DNA from 2 places in the Massilimicrobiota sp. An80 genome. Region 2 is predicted to be linked to the other one. Evidence: riboswitches for the same ligand, from Rfam matches in the RefSeq annotation. Region 2 holds a riboswitch; the other holds the start of a gene.

Region 1 (4,423 bases), on a different contig from region 2:
AGAATTCTTTGTTTTTTCTTAAATCTAATTGAAGATCGGCTTCAATACGGTTGATTGTTTCATTAATAATATCTTCAGTTTCATCATCACATAAATCAAACTCACAATTAAAATCAATATCTAACAGATTAATATTTGCTAAATACATAGTGACATATTGAATTTGATTTTCATCAATTTCAACATGAAATTGTTGATCTAACTGATCAATAATTTGTTTAGAAACACCATAATATTCATGACTTTTTAAATGATTAATCTGGCTTTCGCTTGTTGGAATATAAGTTCCATTGATTTCTCTAGAAATACATAAAGAAAGATGAATAATTAAGTTATCAAAAGAAACATCAGATATTTCAATAGTGTGATCTTGAATAACCTTTCTCACAATATTTTCAATGATTTCTTTTCTATTTTCAAATTGACTGTCTAATTCTATAACCATAATACCTGTACCTCGCTTTTCATATGATATATTATTTGAATTCAAAAGTCTACCATAAAAAAATTTTTTCTTAAAATGAAACATATACTTCAACATATTCACAATTTGTCATAAATCTTATAGGAAATCCCCATGAACCATAACCACTGGAAACAATTAATGAATGATGATCTTGTACCAATAAACCATAATCATTATCATAAAGCAAATTGGTAATGACATTTCCAGGAAAAATCTGTCCAGCATGTGTATGACCAGAAAGCTGAATATCAGCATATTTTTGATTTTCTTTATATCGACCAGGGTTGTGATCTAAAACAATGGTTGGTAGTGAACTATCCATATTTTCACAAATTGTATCTATGGAAGTTGAAGAATGTAAACTGACATCTTCTCGTCCTATTATATTAAACAGTCCATCAATACATACAAATTTTTCATTTAAATAAGTGATTTTGTATTTTTGATAAAGTTTTTGACTAGATAGAGAAATGTATTTTTCATGGTTACCATCAACTGCATAAATACCATATTTGCAATGAGCAGCAGATAATATTTTTAATGTTTGTTCGATATAGTCTTGAGGAGAATTTTCATCAAATATATCACCACCCAAACAAATGAGGTCATATTGATTTTGATTTAATGTATCAACAAGATTTTTGATTTGTTGAGGGCTTGTTCCACTACCAATATGAATATCACTTATAAAGGCTATTTTTAATGATGAAAGAGTCGTATTTTTAGGAATAGTGACATGGTAATCTGTGATCTCTTTATGAAAATGAGAGCTATATCCTAAACCAGTTATAGAAATAGATACAAGTAAAAGACATATTATAAAAAAAGAATGATGTTTATGATGAATGATATGACACCATAAATGATATAAACCAATCCATATAAAAAAACAAAAAGAGCATAGGATATAAAAATTTATTATATTGTTCCAAACAAACCATAAAGAGGATGTTGGTTGAAAAATGACTTCTATAAGAAGTGTTATGATGGCTATAAGTGTTAAAATAGATAAAGTATAACGCCAACTTTTTTTCATATGTTCAAATATACGAAGAAAATACAGAAAAGGTGTTATAATAAGAAATAGGGATAGGAGTGTATAAAATATAATCATCATAAAAACCTCTTTTCTTTTTTTACAAGTATAACATAATTGAACAAAAAATAAAGGTTGCTTTCAATGAAGTCATATGATAGTATTAAAAAAAGATAGAGGTGCAAGAGTTAAGAGTTCTTTTATCAATAGATGCAACTAAAAAGAAGGAGGAACGATTGCCGAAGGGATAATTATTTGCATGTGATTATTGCCTGGGGGTATAGAGAATATCTATATCACTGTCACTTTGTAATGAAGTGGTGTGCTATTGCCTTAATAAAATAATATTTATTATTGCAATGGTACCATTGCAATTTTTTATTTTAAAGAAGGTGGAAATATTGAAATTGATTGAATCAGATCATCATATTATTCAAGTTAAATTCATGAATGTAGAAAAGAATTCATTATTTGTTGGAGATATTTTTCAAACCATTTCTTCAATGAATGTCAATATAGATATGATTTCTGAAGTGATGTTAGAAGATGAAATGCGTATTGATTTTACATGTAGTCAAGATGATCAGAAAAATTTAGATCGTGCTTTATCGTTAATAAGATCAAAACATCCACGTATGCAAATTTATCAAAATAGACAAGTTGCGAAAATTAAACTGGAAAGTCATGAAATGAAAGATGAAGTAGGTGTTGCTGCAATGTTATTTACATTATTAGGGAAACATCAAATTCCTTTACTTCAAGTCACAACATCAGAAGTATCTATTTCATGTGTGATTCCATTGGAATATGTTGATTTAGCTTTGTCAGAAATTCAAAATGAATATAAATAGGAGGAAAATTATGGAACCAATTTTTGAAGGAAGTGCAGTTGCGCTTGTATTACCAATGTTAGATGATGGAAGTATTGATTATGATGGCTTTAAAAGACAAGTGCAAAGAATGATTGATGGTGGAGTACAAGCTCTTTTAGTGAATGGAACAACTGGAGAAACACCAACAATTCATATTGATGAAGAATTTGAATTAACAAAGATTGTCATGGAAATGACAAAAGGAACAGGTGTGAAAGTGATTGCGGGAGCTGGTTCAAATGATACAGAAACAGCTTTGAAAAAAGCAAAGTTTGCAAAAGAAGTTGGCGCAGATGCTATTTTAGTTGTAACACCTTATTATAATAAGACAAGTCAAAGAGGTTTAATTGATCATTATACTTATATTGCAGATCGTGTTGATATTCCAATGATTATATATAATGTACCAGGTCGTACAGGAATGAATATTGCAGTAGATACAGTTGTAGAACTTGCTAAACATAGAAATATTAAGGCTATGAAAGATGCAACTGATAATATTGCTTATGCTATGGATGTTTTAACACACACAAAAGACTTAGATTTTGATATGTATAGTGGTTGTGATGATAATATTTTACCGTTTATTGCTGCGGGAGGAAAAGGGGTCATTTCTGTTTTATCTAATCTTTATCCAAGAGAAACAGAAAAATTTGCTCAAGCTGTGCTACATGGTGATATGGATTTAGCTAGACAAATGGCATATGATTTCCATGATGTCAGCAAATATTTATTTATTGATGTCAATCCAATTATGCCTAAGGCTGCACTGAAAAAAATGGGTGTATGTGGTGAAATGGTCAGAAGACCATTAATCCCAACAACAGAAAAAAATAAACAATTATTATTTGATGCTATGGAAAGATTTGAAAAGAAGGGCTATTAATATGAATGTATTGGTTTATGGTTTTGGTTTAATGGGTAAAAAAGTAACGCAAGCAGTGAGAGATAACGCCCAAATGAATTTAGTTGGTGTTGTTTCTCCTGTCTTTGATGCGAAAATTGATGAAAAAATGTATGCATCTTTAAATGAAGTTCATGAAAAAGTAGATGCTATTATTGATTTTTCGCATCCAGATAATTTAAATGATATTTTAAAATTTGGTGTTAGAAATCATTGTGCACTTGTTCTAGCAACTACAGGATATAGTGAACAACAAATTTTACATATTGAAGAAGCATCTTCACAAATTCCTATTTTTCAATCATATAACACATCTTTTGGTGTTTCTATGTTAACAAAGATTGTCAAAGAAGTAGCGAAAGAATTTTATGAAAATGGATATGATATTGAAATTATTGAAAAACATCATAATCAAAAAATTGATGCACCAAGTGGAACAGCTAAACTTTTATATGATGTGATTCATGAAGATATTGAAGAGACAAAAGAAGTTTATGATCGTTCTACTGTTCATCATAAACGTGAAAGAAATGAAGTTGGTATTCAATCTGTGCGTGCTGGAACAATTTTTGGTGAACATAGTGTTTTATTTGCGGGACATGATGAAATTATTGAAGTCAAACATACAGCTTTATCAAAAGAAGTTTTTGTACAAGGGGCTATTTCAGCATGTTTGAAGATTGCTGATAAAGAAAATGGTTTATTTAGTTTAAAGAATTTATATTAAAGGGGAAGAACAATGGTTTTACAGACACAGTTTGCTCAAATTAGGGATCGTAGTTTATATATTGATGATGTCAATGCAATGGATTTAGTTAAAAAATATGGAACGCCACTTTATGTTATGAGTGAAGGACATATAAGACATCAATTTGAAGAATTAAAAACAAAGTTTTTAGATAAGTATGATAATGTTTTGCCATTATTTGCTTCAAAGTCATTTAGTTGTTTAGAGATATATAAAATTGCCAGTGAATATGGTATTGGTATTGACTGTGTGAGTGCAGGAGAGATTTCTATTGCCTTAAAAGCTGGTTTTGATCCTCATAAAATTTATTTCCATGGAAATAATAAACTTCCATCTGAAATAGATTATGCGATAGCTCATGATGTTGATCATTTTGTGATTGATAATTTTTATGAGA
Region 2 (4,423 bases):
CGATACAACATAATTTCGTTTAATCTTTGAACATCTTCGTCACTGAACTCACGATATCCATTTTGATTTTTATAAACATGAAGTAACTGTTGTTTTTCATAATAATAAATGGCTTTTTTTGTCACATGACATTGACTGCAAACTTCCTGTATTTTCATATCTCATTTCATCTCCCATTTTCATCATAAACTATCCCCTTAGGTCAATGTCAACAAAAAAAGTATCATTTCTGATACTTTATCCATTTGCTTTTAAATAACGTTTTAAAAATGTTCGTGTACGTTCTTCTTGAGGATGTTCGAAGATTTGTTCAGGTGTCCCTTCTTCTGCAATCACACCCTGATCCATGAAAACAACACGTGTTGATACATCTTTCGCAAATTCCATTTCATGAGTGACAACAATCATTGTCAAACCTTCATCAGCGAGTTCTTTCATAATATTCAAAACATCGCCAACCATTTCTGGATCCAATGCACTTGTTGGTTCATCAAAAAGCAAAACTTCAGGACTCATACATAACGCTCTTGCGATAGCAACCCTTTGTTTTTGCCCACCTGATAATTGTACACTGCTTTTATTTGCAAAAGCACTCATACCCACTTTTTCTAAATATTTGAAAGCCATTTGTTTTGCTTCTTCTTTATTTCTTTTTAAAACCTTGATTTGTCCAATCATACAGTTTTCTAATACTGTTAAATTGTTGAATAGATTAAATCCCTGAAACACCATACCAACTTTAGAACGATATTGATTCACATTGAAGTGACGATCTAAAATATCCTGATCATGATATAAAATATGTCCATCATCTAATCTTTCTAATAAGTTAATACAACGTAATAATGTTGATTTTCCACTTCCACTTGAACCAATAATTGTCACAACTTCACCTTTATGTATATCAAAATTGATATCATGCAAAACTTCTAATTGCTTAAATCTCTTTTTTAAATGTTGTACTTGAATAATTGTATCCATAATATCTCCTAACTGCAAAAGTCCTTGCTTTGTTTTTCAGAATTCAATCTTTTTTCGATATAATTTAAAATAAAGGTACTGATTGTTGTTAAAAATAAATAAATGATTGCAGCAACCAAGAAACATTCAATATATTTCATATTTGATCCTGCCACAGATGTCGTCTGAAAATATAATTCTGTTACAGAAATAACATTCAGCATAGAACTGTCTTTGATATTAACAATCAACTGGTTCCCAATTGATGGAAATGTATTTTTAATAGCTTGTGGAAAAATCACTGATATAAGTGTCTGGCTTGTTGTCATTCCTAAACTCTTTGCAGCTTCACTCTGTCCTGCATCAACAGATTGAATACCTGCACGAATGATTTCAGCCATATATGCTCCTGTATTAATAGAGATAATAAACAATCCAGCAACTAAAGGAGTCCAATTGAAAGCAGGCTTTAATAAATAATATAAAAACATAGCCTGTACCATCATAGGTGTTCCTCTAAATACCCAGATATAAAAACCTGTAATCCATTTTCCTAAGCGTTTGAATAGACGACTGACTGATGAATCATAATCATTGATTTCAATAGCTCTTATACCACCTACAACTAACCCTATAAGAAAACCACAAACAGTTCCTACAACAGCATATAATAAAGTAATTTGAATACCGTAACTGAACAGAGACATATTTTCAACAAATATTTCCCATGCTTTTGCAAAATCAATACTCATAAATTATTCTCCTGCTGGCTGTCTATCAACAGCTTCAGTCATCAGTTGTTTTCTTTCATCTACCGTAATCTTATCTAAAGATGCCTGTACCTGTTTAAAGAATTCACTATCTCTTGTTCCTTCTTTTAAACCAATAGATACTGTTGTATCACATTCAAAACCTTTTCCTTCATCAAAATGTACAATTGTTAAATCTTTATTGGCTGCAACAACACCTTCAGCAACAGCCATTTCTGCAGTGATTCCATCAACATCTCCCTGTTGTAAAGCAACAACCATTTCAGGATAAGTGGCTTTTGCTGTAGCATGATGAACACCTTTGATCTGATCAATAACATCATCATAGTTTGTTCCTTTTTGCCCAACAACATTTTTACCACTGAATTGTTGGATATCTGTAAACTTTGCTTCTTCACCATCTTTACGTACAATCATAATCATACCTTCGCTATCGTAATATGGTGTTGTAAAATCAATACCTTCTTCTCTTGTTTCATTCGCTGTCATTCCAGCAATAATGGCATCAATTTCACCAGATTCCAAAGCCACTGTTAATCCATCCCATGATATTTTCTTAATCACAAGTTCTTTTCCTAAATCATCCGCAATTCTTTTGGCAATCTGTACATCATATCCATCTGCATATCCAGCATTACCTAATGATACTGTTGTATCACTTTCCTGACTTGTCTGCCAGTTAAATGGTGCATAAGAACATTCCATTCCCACAACAAACTGATCTTTATTGGCTGATGCCTGTTCACCACCACCACATCCAAATAAAGTCATTGCCATAGCCATAGCCACTAAAACTTTTCCTAATTTTTTCATATAAACCCTCTCTTTCTATATACACATAAAATAAAAGCCGTGCTATTAACACGACTTTAATGACCATATTAATAGCGCCTCTTCATTTTCATGAAGGAGTGTTATGAGTATTTCCCATAACCCCAAGATAGAGATTTGCCAATATCTATCTTTCGGCAATGATTACCTTTCCCATTCTTCTTCGTTTGCCAACTCCAAATGGTACTCTGATACACTGCTGCCTCTAATTCTTTTATTTTACGTTCTTTATGCTATACTCTTTTTCATGTCTTGTCAACTTTTTTCACATTTTTTCACAAAAAAATATGAATTCCTGCTGATTTTTTTAAGATACAGTCATCTGTTTTTCTTCAATAATTCCTTTTAACGTCTGTAATCGTTCAATACTTTCTTTGGTAAAGATATCTTCTGGATCTGCTGATCCTTCATTTGCTAACATAACAAGTGAAATCCAAACCAAAACATTATAAATATTAATCTTTTGATTTTCTTTATTGTTTTCAATACGTTCACGTGAAATCCATTCAATCTCTTTCATATGATTTTCTACAAAATCATCCAATTCATTAATATACGTATATCCCATATAATGGAATCTTTGAACCAGTCGAGATTGTGAAATCAGTTCTGAATCTCTTTCAAACTGAAATTGAAATTCTGTATGCAATTTTTCTAAAATATTATTAATGCGTGGTGATGTATTGACATATTGTGCCAATGAATTGGCATTGATATCTGTTTTTAAAACTTTTTCAATATGCACAATACCCTTATTATATTCATCGACTTCTCTTGCAATCTGTACAAATTCTTCATCTAACAATTCTAATGATGCTGAAAGACGTGTTAATCGTCTACGAATATCCTTAGGAATTTCATACTGTGATTTGTATCCTAGCCCATGTTCTATTTCTGCCCATGAATGTTGTAATGTCGTACGAATCTGTAATTCAAAAATAATATCTTTATACGCAGAATACTCAATCAATTGACATCTTTCATCATTAAATTTAATTAACAGATGCAAAGAATTATAACCAAAGTCAATACGATCATCATAATTTTTCTTTCTTTTATCATTATATTCTACAATATCAAAATTTTCTTTTACACAATCATAAATACGATCAACATCATTTTCAAATAAAGTAATAATACGACAAGCCACAACATCTGTAATTTGACGAATGTCCGTATATTTATTCTTATATGTGATTTTTTTCATTAATGCGCCTTCGCTTTTAATCCTAATCGCCATATTAGAAATACGAAAATGATGGGTATCAATAATACGTGTAAAAATATCTTCAATATCATGTTTCAAAGAACGATAAACGTCCTGATTATCATGATATTGTTTAATAATTTTCTTTGCAGAGTTATGCATAAAATCACCTCATATTTTCATTATACGCTCCTTATATGAAATATTCATGAACAAAACACATAAGAAAAAAATGTGGCTATATACCACATTTAACTCATATCAATGTAATGGACTTCTTTTCCTTTTAAATGAACATAAATGATTCCAATAAGACCAGCTATAATAAAAGCAATTGAAATCAATTGAGCCATACGAATTGGTCCAAACATAAGACTATCTGTACGTAATCCTTCAACTGGGAAACGCACTAAACCATAGAATAGGAAATAACTAAAGAATTGAACACCCTGGTGTTTTTGAAATCTTCTAATCACAAACACAATAAGCAAAAAAGCCATTATATTTCCCATTGATTCATATAAAAATGTAGGATGATGATATACCCCATTCATATACATATTATCAATAATGAATTGTGGAAGATGCAAAGACTGTAAAAATGATAAGCTAACTTCTCCTCCATATGCTTCATGATTGAAAAAGTTTCCCCATC

The links. A riboswitch is a leader RNA that binds a small molecule or an ion and turns the genes downstream of it on or off. The one in region 2 is predicted to bind lysine.
Region 1: another riboswitch for lysine. It lies ahead of B5G32_RS08765 (ACT domain-containing protein); the one in region 2 lies ahead of B5G32_RS04985 (transporter substrate-binding domain-containing protein).

What each region holds. Positions count from the first base shown of each region.
Region 1 is NZ_NFHI01000028.1:29,575-33,997, reverse strand. Features, by position in the region: gene B5G32_RS08775 (BglG family transcription antiterminator) at 1-445, opposite strand, end outside; gene B5G32_RS08770 (metallophosphoesterase) at 516-1,502, opposite strand; lysine riboswitch at 1,669-1,838, shown strand; gene B5G32_RS08765 (ACT domain-containing protein) at 1,895-2,353, shown strand; gene dapA (4-hydroxy-tetrahydrodipicolinate synthase) at 2,364-3,260, shown strand; gene dapB (4-hydroxy-tetrahydrodipicolinate reductase) at 3,262-4,005, shown strand; gene lysA (diaminopimelate decarboxylase) at 4,018-4,423, shown strand, end outside.
Region 2 is NZ_NFHI01000012.1:27,483-31,905, reverse strand. Features, by position in the region: gene B5G32_RS05000 (MerR family transcriptional regulator) at 1-158, opposite strand, end outside; gene B5G32_RS04995 (amino acid ABC transporter ATP-binding protein) at 238-981, opposite strand; gene B5G32_RS04990 (amino acid ABC transporter permease) at 990-1,712, opposite strand; gene B5G32_RS04985 (transporter substrate-binding domain-containing protein) at 1,716-2,543, opposite strand; lysine riboswitch at 2,608-2,777, opposite strand; gene B5G32_RS04980 (GTP pyrophosphokinase) at 2,869-3,930, opposite strand; gene lgt (prolipoprotein diacylglyceryl transferase) at 4,020-4,423, opposite strand, start outside.